DNA from 4 places in the Dactylosporangium sp. NPDC050588 genome. Region 1 is predicted to be linked to each of the others. Evidence: riboswitches for the same ligand, from Rfam matches in the RefSeq annotation. Region 1 holds a riboswitch; each other region holds the start of a gene.

Region 1 (3,697 bases):
TGCTTGACCAGTTCGGCGATCGTCATGCTCGCTCCACCTCCCCCAGGTAGGCGCGCAGGACGTCGGGGTTGTTCTGCACCTCGGCCGGGGTCCCGGTCGCCACCGGCACGCCGAAGTCGACGACCATCACCCGGTCGGCGAGGTCCATGACGAGCCCCATGTCGTGCTCGACGAGGATCATCGGGACGCCGAGCTCCTCGCGGACTTCGAGGATGAAGCGGGCCATGTCCTCGGTCTCCTCCAGGTTCATCCCGGCGACCGGCTCGTCCAGCAGCAGCAGCTTCGGCTCCATCGCGAGGGCCCGGCCGAGCTCGACGCGCTTCTGCACGCCGTACGGCAGCAACCCCACCGGCAGCCGGCGCCACTGCGCCAGTTCGAGGAAGTCGACGATGTCCTCGACCACGGCGCGGTTGGCGATCTCCTCGCGCCGGGCCCGGCCGAGCCACGCGATCGCGGCGAGCGTGCCGTAGCGGATGTGGTGGTGCCGGCCGAGCATGAGGTTCTCCAGCACGGTCAGGTGCTGGAACAGCTCGACGTTCTGGAAGGTGCGCGCCACGCCCAGCTTGGCGACCTTGTCCGGGCGCAGTCCGGTGAGGTCGGCGCCGTCGAGGGACACCTTGCCCTGCTGCGGCCGGTACACCCCGGAGATCACATTGAAGATCGACGTCTTCCCGGCCCCGTTGGGCCCGATGACGGCGAAGAGCTCGTCCTTGGCGACGGTGAACGAAACCCCGTCGATGGCTTTGACGCCGGCGAAGCTGAGCCGGACGTCTTCGAAACGCAGCACGGCGACTCCTGATTTTTCTATGACAGCCAGCGCTTGCGACGCTTGTAGTGCTTCACGTCGCGGAAGGACCGCTCGGCCCGTCCCAGGTAGAACTCGCGGATGTCGTCGTCGGCGAGCAGTTCGGCGGCGGGCTTGTCGAGCACGACCTTGCCCGTCTCCAGCACGTATCCGTGCTCGGCGATCGACAGCGCCATGGTCGCGTTCTGCTCGACCAGCAGCACGCCGGTGCCGGCCTGGTTGATCTGCACGATCAGGTCGCGGACCTGCTCGACCAGGCGCGGCGCGAGTCCGAGGCTGGGCTCGTCGAGCAGCAGGTACGCCGGGTCCGACATGAGCGCCCGCCCCATCGCCAGCATCTGCTGCTCGCCGCCGGAGAGGTAGCCGGCGATGCTGCCGCGGCGCTGCGCAAGTACGGGGAACAGGGTGTACATGCGGTCCATCGCCTCCGCCCGGCCCTTGGGGCGGGTGTGGGCGCCGAGCCGCAGGTTCTCCTCGACGGTCAGTTCGGCGAAGGTCCTGCGCCCCTCCATCACCTGCGAGACGCCGCGGCGGACCACGGCGGCCGGCTTGAGCCGGTGGATGGGCTTCTCGTCGAGTGTGACGGCGCCCTTGGTGATGGCGCCGTCGTGGACGCCGAGCAGGCCCGACAGGGCCCGCAGCAGCGTGGTCTTGCCGGCACCGTTCGCGCCGAGCAGCGCGACGATGCGTCCTGGCGGGACCTGCAGGCTGACGCCTCGCAGCACCAGCATCACGTCGTCGTAGACGACCTCGAGGTTCTGGACACGCAACATCCGGTGACGCTCCTCCGGGGGTGTTCGGAGTGGGCGAACTATGTGCATCGACGGTGAATAAAGTTACGTGTATTTAACCGGGTCTCAGAGCAGAATCAAGCCCCAATTGTGTGTCCGTCAACACCATCTTCTGTGGTGCGTCACTGTCCGATGTGGAGCGACAACCCGCCGTGATTCGGACTTTTGGGGTAATCGATATTCAACAACGCTCACGGGTTTCGCTTCGTTGGTGATCACGTTAAGTTATGTCCTGGCCTGCACGGCAGTCCGTCGCCCACCCCGGGCGGCGCCGGGCAAGCGCCGCCGAGTCGAGCGCCGCTCTGGCGCTGTCGAGCCGGGGACCCAGGGTCCTTGGGGTGAATCCGCACAGCGCGGTAGGGCGCACTCTTCCCGCCCGAACCCGTCAGCTAACCCGGTAGGCGGTCGGTGAAGAAGGGTCATCCCTTGTCCCCAGGACGGTCCTTGCTGCGCGCGCTCATCGCCGGCGTGGTGTCGCTGGCGATCGTGGCGCCCGCGAGTGTCGCCAAGGCAGATCCGACAGCAGCCGAGATCGACGCCCAGATCCAGAAGGCGGGCGACGAGCTCGAAGACCTGGTCGAGGCCTACAACAAGATCAATGGCGATCTGGCCGCCACCCAGGCGGCCGCCGCCGAGCTGCAGAAGAAGCTCCAGCCCTACGTCGACAACATGGCCAACGCCAACGCCAACGTGGACGTCATCGCCGTCGCGGCGTTCAAGGGCGCGGGCAGCCTGCAGAACCTCAGCATCGTGCTCAACGCGCGGTCGTCCGACACGCTCATGGACCAGCTGACCACGCTGCAGCAGATCGGCAAGCACCAGCAGCACGAGATCGCCGACTTCACGTCGGCCAAGTCGAAGCTGGACGAAGAGAAGAAGAAGATCGACGAGACGCTCGCCGCGGAGACCGCGCAGAAGACCGAGCTCGAGACCAAGAAGAAGAAGATCGAGGGCGACGTCAAGAAGCTCGAGGCGCTCCGCCGCCGCTCCACCACCGGCGGCACCGGCTCCACGGGTGTCAAGGTCGCGCTCGGTGCCGAGTGCACGTCACCGGCGAACGCGGCGGTGGCCTTCGCCTGCGCCCAGCTCGGCGAGCCCTACAAGTGGGGCGCCGCCGGACCCAGCAGCTGGGACTGCTCCGGCCTGACCATGGGCGCCTGGAAGGCGGCCGGCGTCATCCTGCCGCACAACGCGGCGCAGCAGTGGAGCAAGACCACGCACATCTCACGGTCCGCGCTCTCCCCCGGCGACCTGGCGTTCTTCCGTGGCCTGGGGCACGTGGGCATCTACATCGGCAACGGCAAGATGATCCACGCCCCGACGACGGGGCGAAATGTCGAGGTCCAGTCGATCGACGGCCGCAGCGACACGTACGGCTACGGCAGACCGCACAAGTAAGCCCTGACAGCACGTCCAAGAGGCCATGCCCGGCAAGATTGGGGCATGGCCTCTTGGGATCCTGAGCAGTACGGCCGCTTCGCCGAGGAGCGGGCGCGGCCCTTCCACGAGCTGGTGGCGCGCATCCAGACCACCGCGCCGGTCGCGGTCGTGGACCTCGGGTGCGGCCCGGGCACGCTGACCGCGACCCTCGCGACGCGCTACCCGGACGCGGCGGTGCTCGGCATCGACTCCTCCCCCGAGATGCTCGCGAAGGCGGCAGCGCTCGGCACCCCGCAGCTGTCGTTCCAGCTCGGCGACATCGCCGGGTGGCGGCCGCAGCGCGGCTCCGTGGACGTCATCGTCGCCAACGCCTCCCTGCAGTGGGTCGACGACCATGCCACGCTGATGCCGACGCTCGCCGCGGCGCTCGACGACGGCGGCACGCTCGCGTTCCAGGTCCCGACGGGCGGGCCGATCCTCGACGCGGACATCCTGGACCCGACCGTCCTGGGACCGCGCGGCGCGACGCCGGTGCGGGAGCCGGCCTGGTACGTGCGCACCCTCGCCGGGCTCGGCCTGACCGTGGACGCGTGGGAGACGACGTACTTCCACGTCCTGCCCGGCGAGGACCCGGTGCTGGAGTGGTTCAGCGGGACCGGCCTGCGCCCCTACTTCGACGCCCTGTCCGGCGCGGAGCTCGACGACTTCCGGGCCAGGGTGG
Region 2 (3,697 bases), on a different contig from region 1:
ACCGACAGCGGGTCGGGCCTGCTGGTCACGGTCAACTCCTCGGTCGTGTCCTACCAGGTTGGAAGCGGTTCACAGGCGTCGGCCCAGCCGGCGGGCACCCCGTCCAGGCCGGTGCGGGCGGCGACGATGCCGCCGGCGATGGCGCAGGTCGTGTCCATGTCGCCGCCGGCGCTGACGGTCGCCCACAACGCCTCGGCGAGGTCGTCCAGGTGCCGGGCCGCGCACCAGATCGCGTACGGCACGGTGTCCGGGGCGGAGATCAGCGTCCCGCAGCCGACCTCGCCGGCGATCCACCGCGGATCCCGGTCGAACGGTCGCCGGCAGAGCCGGCGGAGCCGGGCGGCGACCTCGCTGTCGGGTGTGCGGTCGGCGACCCGCGGCAGCAGCTCCCCGGCCGGCACCTGCCGTGCCGCCAGCGCGGCCGCGACGGCCACCGCGACCGCGCCGGCGGCCGCCTCGGGGTGCGCGTGGGTGACCGCCGCGGACAGGGCCGCCTGCTCCACGACCAGGTCGAGGTCGTCGGCGAACCAGGCGCCCAGCGGGGCGACGCGCATCGCGGCGCCGTTGCCCCACGAGCCCTGGCCGTCGAACTGGGCGGCCGTGACCGTCTGCCAGGCCTCGCCGTCGCCGATGGCCTGGAGCACGCCGTGCATGGACGGGCCGTAGTTGCGGTACGGGTCGGCGGCGTACGCGCCGGCGAACCGGCCGGCCAGCTCGTCCTGCACGACCCGGCCGTGCTCGCGCAGCGTCCGGTACAGCGAGACGGCCATCGCGGTGTCGTCGGTCCACGGCCACGGCCCCTGCGGCACCAGCCGCTCCTCGATCTGCCACCGCATCTGGTCGGCGGGCCGGAAGAACCAGGTCTCGCCGAACGCGTCGCCCAGCGCGGTCCCGTGCAACGACCGGGTCGCGGCGTCGACGTCGGTGATCACCGTCCGATCGTGGCAGCCGGTCACCGCGCCTGTCGAACCGTTTCCGCGCACCACCCGCCGTGCCGTGCGGCCGGGCGCACGAAGCCGGCGGTCAGGCGAAGTCGGCCGCGGTCATGCCCTCCGGATGCCCGGGCGGCCACTGTACGAGCTCGATGCGGTGCCCGTCGGGATCGGTGAGCCAGGACGTGGCCATGCCCTCGCCGTGGTCGGTCGGCGGCTCGGCCGCGATGCCCCTGCCGGCCAGGTCGGCGACCGTGGTGCCGAGGTCGTCGACCTGGACGACGAGGTGGTTGACGGCGCCGGTGTCGGCGACCGGCCGGGCGGGGTCGTGCACCAGCTCGAGGCTGACGAACGGGTCGCCGGGCAGCTGCAGCATCGTCAGGCTGCCGAACCCGGTCTCCGGGACGTGGCCGACCTTGGCGTAGCCGACCGCGGTGTAGAACGCCAGCGAGCGCTCCAGATCCGTGACCCGCAGCCCGAGGTGCAACATGCGCATGCCCGGCAGACTACCGTCCGTGACTACGCGACCCTGCCGTAGCCGTACAGCGTGTCGATGTCGACGGGCGCGACCTTGACGACGGTCCGGCTGTTCGGGGCGTGGATGATCTGGTTGTTGCCGATGTAGATGCCCACGTGCCCGAGGCCGTTGTAGAACACCAGGTCGCCGGGGGCGAGCTGGCTGCGGGAGATGTGGCGGACCTTCGACCACTGCTGCGCGGCGTTGTGCGGCAGCGTCACGCCGGCCGCCTTCCACGCCATCATGGTCAGGCCCGAGCAGTCGAACGTGTTCGGTCCGGCCGCGCCCCACACGTACTTCTTGCCGAGCTGCGCCCAGGCGTAGTTGACGGCCTTGCCCGCGTTGCCGGACACGGCCGGCGGCTTGGCCGGGGTCGTCGCCGGGGGCGGGGTGGTGGTCTTGACCTTCGCCGCCGCGGCGGCCGCCTCGGCCTTGGCCTGCAGCGCGTCGAGGCGGGCGATGTCACCCTCGATCTTCTTGCGGCGGGTCTCCAGCTCCGTCTTCTGCTGGCTCTGCGCGGCGAGGGTCTCGTCCAGGCGCCGCTGCTCGGTGTCGAGCGCGCCCTTCGCCGCCGTGTACGCCGCCAGGTCCCGCTGCTGGCTGTGCGAGATCTGCTGGAGGGTGCCGACGCGGGCGGTGAGCGTGTCGGTCGACGTCGCCCCCAGCATCAGTGACAGGGTGCCGAGGTTGCCCCCGGTCTTGTACGCGTTGACCGCGAGCGCCGAGGCGTTGTCCTGCGCCGCCGCCATGGTCGCCTCCAGCGGCGCCATGTCGGCCCGGAGCTTCGTGATCGCCGCCTGGGTGGTCTCCAGGTCGCCGTTGACCTTGTTGTACAGCTCGACGACGTGCTCGACCTCTTGGTTGCCCTTGTCGATCTGGGCCTGGAGCTCCTGCGGCGTCGGGTCCGCCTGCGCGGCGCAGGCCGGGGCGATCATGGCCGCCACCGCCAGCGCGACGACCGAGGCGCGGAGCGTCGTACGTCCGTTGAACACGGCACAGTCCTTCTTCGCTGACCGCCTACCGGGTTAGCTGACGGATTCGGGCGAGAAGAAGGCGCGCCCTACCGCGCCCCGGTGTGGCGGGCGCGGATTCACCCCATGGGGAAGCCCCGGTTAGTTCCCCGGCTCACCGGCCGCACGCATCGAGCCCGCGCGGTCGACAACTCGGCGGTGGCTGCCCGGCCACCCCGGCGGGGCGGGCGATGTCCGGCAGGCCGGCCCAAACGTAACGCCGGACCACACTGCCGGCGCTCGATCTAAGCCACACTTAACGTAGACACAAGACTGACCTGCCCGGCTCCTCACCGGTGGCGGTCGGTGGAGCGGGCCATGACGGCCAGGCCGGCGACGGCCAGCAGGGCGAGGGCGGCCGGGATGAGGAACACCCGTGGGAGCCCGATGGCGGCGGCGCCGGTGCCGCCGGCCGCACCGCCGAGGGCGGAGGCGAGCGCGGTGGAGCTCATGAAGATCGCGGACGCGGTGGCGACGGCGGTCGGCAGGAGCCGCTGGGCGACGATGATGCCGAGCGTGGCGAAGACGCCCCACACGCCGCCCATGAGGACCTGCCCGGCGAACAGCCCGGCGGCGTTGCCGGTGACGGCGAAGCAGACGTTGGCGGCCACGCCGAACCCGGCGCCGAGGACCATCAGCTCCATCATGCCGGTCCGGCGGGCCACGACCACGGCGACGGGCATCAGCACGATCTCGACCAGCGGCTGGATGCCGATGACCGCGCCGCTGAGGCCGGCCGGGAAGTGCAGCTGGTCGTTCATGTACAGCGGGAGGTACGCGTACTTGACGGGCTCGCCGGCGTACACGAGGACGTAGAGGCCGGTGAACGCCAGCAGCGGCAGCATCGCCCGCAGGCCGGGGCCGCGGTGGCCGGCCGCCGGTGGGTCGCCGGGCCCGGCCGGTGCCGGTGGTGCTGTCCGGAGCGCGCCGAGCGGCACGATCTGGGCGAGGGTGCAGACCGCCGTGGCGACCAGCATGGTGCGCAGCGACGCCTGCGCCGCCAGGAACGACCCGGCCACCGGGCCGACGACCCACCCGCCGGTCAGGGCCATCCGCACGACGGCCACGACCCCGTCGTTGTTCGGGCCCGGGTGCGCCTTGAGCTCGTCGTGGACGGCGGAGAAGAGCTGCGACGTCGCGGCGCCGCCGAACCCGCCGACGACGGCGCTGATGACGTAGGGCATCCACAGCTCGGTCGAGTACGCGATGCCGATCCAGCCCACGAACCCGGCGGCCGC
Region 3 (3,697 bases), on a different contig from region 1:
GGTGCGCGAGATGCGCTACGCGACGAAGCTGGAACAGCACCTGAGCAAGCAGGACATCCTCCAGGGCTACCTGAACATCGCCTACTTCGGTGCCGGCGCCTACGGCATCTACGCCGCCAGCCAGACGTACTTCGGCAAGTCGGCCCTGGAGCTGACGCTGCCCGAGGCTGCGCTGCTCGCCGGGCTGCTGCAGTCCCCCGACGGCGACAACCCGATCAGCGGCGACCGCGACGCGGCCCTGCGGCGCCGCGCCTACACGCTCGACTCGATGACGAAGATGGGGATGATCAGCGCCGCGGACGCCACCGCGGCGAAGGGCCAGGAGCTGAAGATCAACGAGCGCGACCTGCCCAACAACTGCGTGTCCGTCCCGCGGGAGCACAACGACTGGGGCTTCTTCTGCGACTACTTCCGCCAGTGGTGGGGCAGCCAGCCCGAGTTCGGCGCCACCCGCGCCGACCGCGACGAGGCGCTGCGCACCGGCGGCTACACGGTGGTCACCTCGCTCGACCCGGGCATCCAGGCGGCCACGCTCAACCAGTCCCTGAGCGTCTACGGCTACGGCAGCGCGCGGTCGATGCCGACGGCCGTCGTCACCCCCGGCACCGGCCGGGTCCTGGCGATGGCCGTCAACCGCCACTACAGCCTGGAACCCAACCCACCGCAGCATCCGCTGTTCCCGAACACCGTCAACCAGCTCATCGCGGGCGGCGGTGGCGTCGCCGGGTATCAGGCGGGTTCGACGTTCAAGATGTTCACCATGCTCGCCGCGCTCGACGCGGGCATGCCGTTGAGCACCAATTTCAACTCGCCGAGCCGGATAGCGACCGTGTGGCCGGCCAGCGGCCCGGGCAGCTGCGGGGGCAGGTGGTGCCCCGGGAACGACTCCCCGAGCTGGATGAACGGGAACCGGACGATGTGGAACGGCTTCGGCCGTTCGGTCAACACCTACTTCGTCTGGCTCGAACAGCAGATCGGCGCGCGCCGCGTGGTCGAGATGGCACAGCGGCTCGGCATCACGTTCCGCTCCGCCGAGGACGCGGCGATGGCGGCCAAGGCGGACCAGTGGGGAGCGTTCACCCTCGGCGTCGCCTCGACCACACCGCTCGACCTCGCCAACGCGTACGCGGCGGTCGCCGCCGGCGGCCTGTACTGCCAGCCGCTGCCGGTGCTGTCGATCACCGACTCCAACGGCAAGCCGGTCGACGCCGCCGCCCCGAAGTGCCGGCAGGCGGTCAGCGCCGACGTGGCGGCCGCCGCGACCGACGCGGCACGGTGCCCGGTCAGCCGGGCCTCGGCGTACGGCAGGTGCGACGGCGGCACGGCGGAGAACGTGTCCGGCATCCTGGGCGGCCGCCCGGTCGCGGGCAAGACCGGCAGCTCCGAGTACAACTCGACCGAGACGTTCGTCGGCTTCACCCCGCAGATCGCGGCGGCCGGCATCGCGGTGAACGTGGACAACCCGAACGACCACGTGGGCAGCGGCGTCTCCGGCTCGGTCAACGCCGCCGTCGCGCAGGCCATGGCGAGCGCGCTGCGCGGCCAGCCGGCCCAGGCGTTCCGGCCACCCAGCCGGGTGCGCGCGCTGGGCCGCTGACCGCGAGCCGCTGACGGTCGTGTCAGGCGGAGTATCCGCGCAGGGCCGCTGACCGCGAGCCGCTGACGGTCGTGTCAGGCGGAGTATCCGCGCAGGGCGGTCCAGTGCGCGAGCTTGGCCGTCGTCAGCGTGTAGTACCCGACGCCCAGGGCGTCCGCGGGGTCGGCGATCTTCACCGTCTTGCCGCCGTCGAGGTACCCCACCACCGTGAGGTAGTGGCCGCCCGGATACGAGTGCGAGTTGCCCTTGTCGTCCACGGTGGAGCCGGCGATGTTGGCGACCACGGCGTAGCCGTTGGTGATCGCGTTGACGACGTCGGCCTGCATCTGGTCGATCTCCGCCTGGGTGGCCGACTGACCGGGGATGAAGTGCGACTTGTAGAAGGAGCTCTTCGTGTACTCGTTGAGCGACCGGGTGGTGTCGTCGGCGGAGTTGGTGCCGTTGACGGTCGTGTGCAGGCTCTGGGCGACCTCGGACTGGGACGGGTACATCGACCGCGCCGTCAGCGCGATCCGGGTCGCCGCCGGGCCGCAGTAGTAGAAGTTCTCCTGCCAGGCGAACCGGTACGCGAGCTCCTTCGCCGCCGGGGCCGCCGGTTGGGTGGGGCTGGCCGGGGCGGCGGGCGGGGTGGGCTTGGCGGGCTTGGACGTCGCCGTGCCGGCGGGGGCCTTCGACGGGGCGGAGGCGGCGTCGGGCGCCGCCTGTGTCCGCTGCCGGTCACGCCCGGCCGGACCGGCGCCGCTTCGGGACGGATCCGCGGCGGTCACCGACTGCGCGTCGGCCACCGGTGCGGGGGTCGAGGCGTGCACGGCCACGCCGACGGCCGCCGTCACCCCGAGGACCGCCGCAGCGGCCGCGATCGGCAGCACGCGGAAGCGTGGCGGGGCGGGGCTCTGGCTCTGGTGCCTGGGTTTGTACAGGTAACTCACGGGTACCTCGACAGACATGCTCGATGACGGCTGCTGTTGCCGGTGCCGGACGTGATCCGGGCAGGGGGGTGCCACGCCGGCCGAGGGCCGGTGCGGTGACGGTCGGCGACTACCGGGCCGGGCCGAGGGTCGAGGTGCCCGAGGTGCTGCGGCACGGGCGATGCCGGGTCAGTGGCTGCACGGAGTGCTCCTTCCGGTGCCGCCTACCGGGTTAGCTGACGGGTTCGGGCGGGAGGATCGCCCTACCTCGAGGCGCTGGCCCCGTGGATTCACCCCGGTGGTGCTCGGTTCCCCGGCTCGCGCGGACGCGACTCAGCGGATCCGCCGCGGTGTCATCCGAGGTGGGTGACGGCAGGCCGGGCGGATGCGAGGACCATATCGGGGGCGCGGGAGGACCCCTGAAACCCCCACGCTGGTCGGCTACCTTGCGTGACGACGACGTGGCGAACGGACCGGGTGCACGCCACGGGCCTACGGGCCACCAGCCCGCCGGTCGGATGCGCCGTGCCCCGGTGCACCTCGCCGACCGCGCCCCGGCCCCGTGCGGCCCGTCCAGTGTCCGGTCGGCAGGTTCGCAGGCCCGGCACCACCCCGGATCCGGGGCCTCCCTAGGCTCGCCGGATGCTTCCGGGCGCCGATGATGACCAGCAGCTCAACGGTGCGACCGCACGCGGTCCCCGACACCTGCGCCGCTCCCGGCGGGGGCGGCACGCGACCCGATTCCGGCTGCGCGCACCCGTGCCGGCCGAGATCCGCCGCTACGCCGTGGGCGCCGTCGCCGTCGTGGCGGTCGGCCTGTCCGCGACGCTGTCGGCGTCGGCCGGACCCGCCGCCGTGCCGGCGGACAGTGCGGCGTTCGCCGTCGACGCCGAACGCCCGGCGACCGGCGGGCAGGCCTCACGCAGCCGCGCCCGGAAACCCGCCGACGGCGCGAACAAGGCCGCGCCGGCACCGACGAAGGCAGTCCCGGCACCGGCGAAGACCACCCCGGCACCCGCCGCCACGCCACCGGCGTCGACGGCTGCGCCGTCGCCGACCGTGCACGCGCCCGTCGGTGGGCTGACCCAGGCCGAGATGAACAACGCCGTCGCGATCATCGACGTCGCCCGGCAGCTGAACCTGCCGCGGCGCGCGGCCGTCGTGGGGATCGCCACCGCCCTGCAGGAGAGCC
Region 4 (3,697 bases), on a different contig from region 1:
ACCTGCGCCGGGTTGCGCCCGCCGCACTCGAGGCTGCCGTTGATGCTGCGGATCGTCTCGCCGAACCCGGCGCCGTTGACCATCGCGTTGTGCGGCGTCATCGTGCCCGGGCCGGTCTGCGTGTTCCAGTACCAGAGCGCGGTCTTCATCGCCACGGCCGGGTCGGTCTGCACCAGGTTCGGGTTGCGCAGCAGGTCGATGCCGAGCGCGTCACCGGCGGCCTTGTAGTTGAAGTTCCAGCTGAGCTGGATCGGCCCGCGGCCGTAGTACGCGGCCTGCCCGGCGGGGCAGCCGTACGGCTGGCTCGTGTCGCAGTAGTGCGGGTAGTTCGCGGTGTTCTGCTCCACGATGTACACCAGGCCGCCGGTCTCGTGGTTCACGTTCGCGAGGAACGCCGCCGCCTCCTGCTTGCGCTGGGCGTCCGATCCCGTCTTCGCGAACGCCGGGTAGGCGTTCAGCGCCGCGACCAGGCCGTTGTACGTGTAGAAGGGGTTCCGGTTCGGGAACATCTGGTTGAACTGGGCCTCGCTGACGACGAACGCCCCGTTCGACGGCGGGTTCGTGGTCGGGTTCGGCGGCGGCGTCGTGCCGCCCCCTCCGCCGTTGCAGGTGTACGGGTCCCAGTACCAGGTGCTGATCGTCGGGCTGTACCCCGGGTTGTCGTGCTCGGCGATGTAGTACTTACCGTCGGTGAACTTCACGATGTCACCGGTCACGTAGTTGCGACCCTGCACCCACGCCGGGAAGCTGCACCCGCCCGCGGACCCGGTCTGCGTCGGCGGCTGCGGCGTGCTCCCGCCGCACGACCCCTGGTCCTGCCACACGCCGGTGTTCCCGGGCGGCGCCTCGTTCTGCGTCCACCACTTGGCGAGGAAGTTGTGCCCGTTCCGCGACACCGTGGCACCCCCGGTGTACACGGCCGACGCCTGCCACGCCGGCGCACAGGTGGCCGCCGACGCCGGCAGCATGTTGAAGACGGCGACGACGCCACCGACGACGGCGGTCGCGGCGAGCCCCGCCCACAGGCGCACTCTGGACACCAGATCACTTCCGTTCAGATCGACGCTGAGCCCCCATCCGACCAGCCGCCACCGCGGTACAGGAGCAATCACATCGATTTATGAAGAATCTTTACGGTTCTCCTAACCTCACCTTTCTGAGGTGACTCGGGGTGACACCGGGTGACCGCGGGGTGGCGTAAAACAATCGCCCGGGCGAGAACGTTGCCGGCGGGGTGAGGCCAGTTGAGTGATTTCCGTCACGCGAGATTCTTTCGGCAAGCTTAGGCGACCTGCTTGGACGGCGCGGTTTCGAGAGGTGCGTCACAGCGGCGGACAGGCAGTACGCTGCGCGGTCTGATCGCCCTGGGTAGGCTGGCCGTCGGTCTCGTCCGACATGGCGCCGCCCCCCGCGGCGCCGGGCGCGACTGCCGCCCAATCGCCGGCTCGACACCGGCGAATCGGGGACCCAACCGCACAGTGGGGTGAATCCGCGGGCAACCGCGGTAGGGGTCGTTCCGTCCCGAACCCGTCAGCTAACCCGGTCGGCGGCCGACGGAAGGAACAACGAGCCAGATGTCATCACGACATCCCGGTCGGCGGATCATCGCCGTCCTGATGACGGCCGCCGTCCTCTTCGGGATGGCCGCCACTCCGGCCGCCGCCGAGCCGGGAGACGACACGGGCGACGAGGGATCCAACGCGTCCCTCGCCCAGGTCCTCGACGAGAGCACGCGCGCGTGGATCGAGGCCAAGGACAAGTACGACGCCTCGGTGAAGAACCAGGCGGACCTGACCGCCAAGCTCGCCCAGACCGAGGCCAACCTCGCCAGGGTCACCGAGCAGGTGTCGGCGATCGCCGTCGCGGCGTACCGGACGGGGCCGCTCACCACGTTCGTGGTGCTGATGGACTCCGGGAGCCCCACCGGCTTCGCGGAGCGGGCCGGCTCGATCGACGAGATCGCCCACCACAACGACAACCTGCTGCGCGAGCTCAACCAGCTGAAGCGGGACCAGGCGGCGCAGAAGACGGCGCTCGAGGGCGAGGTCAAGCTCCAGCAGGAGCAGGTCGCCGTCATGGCCGCGAAGAAGAAGGAAGCCGAGAAGGGACTGGCCCAGGCGGGCGGGCCGAGCAACGGCTTCGTGTCGGCCAACCTGCCGCTCGCGCAGCCGTCGCCGCGCAACGCCAGCGGCGGCTGGTCCTCGGAGTCGTGCAAGCAGAAGGACCCGACCACGAGCGGCTGCATCACGATGCGCACGCTGCACGCGATGCAGCAGGCGCAGGCGGCGGGCTTCAAGCGGTTCGTGTCCTGCTACCGGCCGAGCGGGCCGTACGAGCACCCGAAGGGCCGCGCGTGCGACTTCTCGGTGCAGGCCAAGTCGGGCTTCGGTGGCGTCGCCGCCGGTGAGGACAAGGTCTACGGGGCCAACCTGGCGACGTACTTCGTGAAGAACGCGGACCGGCTCGGCGTCATGTACGTCATCTGGTTCAAACAGGTGTGGACACCCGCGGTCGGCTGGCACCACTACAGCGGCGTGGGCGGAGACCCCTCCAGCGACCACACCAACCACGTGCACCTCTCGCTCCTGTAAGCACCGCCAAGACCTCACGTCTGCGTACGGCCGGCCGATAGGGCAACCGTCGACCGGCCGACGCAGGGTGAGGGGATCCGAAGTGAAGCACCGACTCGTGACGCGCAGCGACTTCGACGGCCTGGTGTGCGCCGTCCTGCTGCGTCACCTGGACCTCATCGGCGACATCACCTTCGTGCACCCCAAAGACGTCCAGGACGGCACGGTCGACATCGGCCCCGACGACATCCTGACGAACCTGCCCTACGCGCCCGGCGCACACCTCGTCTTCGACCACCACCACTCGGAGACGCTGCGCAACGCGGGCGACGACCGGACCAACCACATCATCGACGCGGAGGCCCCGTCGGCGGCCCGCGTCATCTACGACCACTTCGGCGGCGCCGCGCGGTTCCCGAACGTGTCCGACGAGCTGATGGAAGCGGTCGACAAGGCGGACTCCGCCCAGTACGACATCACCGACATCCTGCAGCCGGTCGGCTGGACGCTGATGAACTTCCTCATGGACAGCCGCACGGGACTGGGCCGGTTCCGGCAGTTCCGGATCTCCAACTACCAGCTGATGATGCAGCTCATCGACGCGTGCATCGACCACCAGGACGTCGAGGAGATCCTGGCGCTGCCGGACGTGGCGGAGCGCGCGGAGCTGTTCCGCGAGCAGCAGGAGCTCTTCGTCGACCAGCTGCGGCGGGTGAGCCACCTGGAGGGCGACGTTGTCGTCGTGGACCTCCGGGGCGAGGAGGTGATCTACGCCGGCAACCGGTTCATGGTGTACGCGCTGTTCCCCGAGTCGCGGGTCTCCATCCACGTGATCTGGGGCAAGCAGAAGCTCAACACCGTCTTCGCGGTGGGTAAGTCGATCCTCGACCGCACGTCACCGACCGACATCGGCTCGGTGATGCTGCAGTACGGCGGTGGCGGCCACCTCGCGGCCGGCACCTGCCAGGTCCCGCACGACGAGTCCGAGCGGGTCCTGGCCGACATCATCGCGAAGGTCGGCGCTCCGCGCGCCGCGGCACTGAGCAACTGGAACTGAGCAACTAGACCAGGGCGTTGGCGCGCTCGGTGACGTGCAGCAGGACCCGACCGGCCGTGTCGAGGTCTTC

The links. Region 1 has a riboswitch for cyclic di-AMP ahead of AB0I21_RS11035 (NlpC/P60 family protein). Riboswitches for the same ligand answer to the same signal wherever they lie in the genome.
Region 2: it holds a riboswitch for cyclic di-AMP, as region 1 does, so the genes downstream of both, AB0I21_RS43495 (NlpC/P60 family protein) here and AB0I21_RS11035 (NlpC/P60 family protein) in region 1, are expected to answer to the same signal.
Region 3: it holds a riboswitch for cyclic di-AMP, as region 1 does, so the genes downstream of both, AB0I21_RS42940 (C39 family peptidase) here and AB0I21_RS11035 (NlpC/P60 family protein) in region 1, are expected to answer to the same signal.
Region 4: it holds a riboswitch for cyclic di-AMP, as region 1 does, so the genes downstream of both, AB0I21_RS35570 (hypothetical protein) here and AB0I21_RS11035 (NlpC/P60 family protein) in region 1, are expected to answer to the same signal.

What each region holds. Positions count from the first base shown of each region.
Region 1 is NZ_JBFAJA010000013.1:48,709-52,405, forward strand. Features, by position in the region: gene AB0I21_RS11020 (AMP-binding protein) at 1-26, opposite strand, end outside; gene AB0I21_RS11025 (ABC transporter ATP-binding protein) at 23-787, opposite strand; gene AB0I21_RS11030 (ABC transporter ATP-binding protein) at 805-1,578, opposite strand; cyclic di-AMP (ydaO/yuaA leader) riboswitch at 1,870-2,014, shown strand; gene AB0I21_RS11035 (NlpC/P60 family protein) at 2,041-2,994, shown strand; gene AB0I21_RS11040 (methyltransferase domain-containing protein) at 3,040-3,697, shown strand, end outside.
Region 2 is NZ_JBFAJA010000083.1:13,343-17,039, reverse strand. Features, by position in the region: gene AB0I21_RS43510 (hypothetical protein) at 1-29, opposite strand, end outside; gene AB0I21_RS43505 (ADP-ribosylglycohydrolase family protein) at 51-932, opposite strand; gene AB0I21_RS43500 (VOC family protein) at 1,024-1,428, opposite strand; gene AB0I21_RS43495 (NlpC/P60 family protein) at 1,452-2,441, opposite strand; cyclic di-AMP (ydaO/yuaA leader) riboswitch at 2,449-2,611, opposite strand; gene AB0I21_RS43490 (MFS transporter) at 2,750-3,697, opposite strand, start outside.
Region 3 is NZ_JBFAJA010000081.1:16,184-19,880, forward strand. Features, by position in the region: gene AB0I21_RS42935 (transglycosylase domain-containing protein) at 1-1,597, shown strand, start outside; gene AB0I21_RS42940 (C39 family peptidase) at 1,672-2,526, opposite strand; cyclic di-AMP (ydaO/yuaA leader) riboswitch at 2,712-2,854, opposite strand; gene AB0I21_RS42945 (hypothetical protein) at 3,148-3,697, shown strand, end outside.
Region 4 is NZ_JBFAJA010000060.1:2,383-6,079, forward strand. Features, by position in the region: gene AB0I21_RS35565 (glycoside hydrolase family 19 protein) at 1-1,040, opposite strand, end outside; cyclic di-AMP (ydaO/yuaA leader) riboswitch at 1,429-1,565, shown strand; gene AB0I21_RS35570 (hypothetical protein) at 1,575-2,591, shown strand; gene AB0I21_RS35575 (exopolyphosphatase) at 2,689-3,627, shown strand; gene AB0I21_RS35580 (hypothetical protein) at 3,632-3,697, opposite strand, start outside.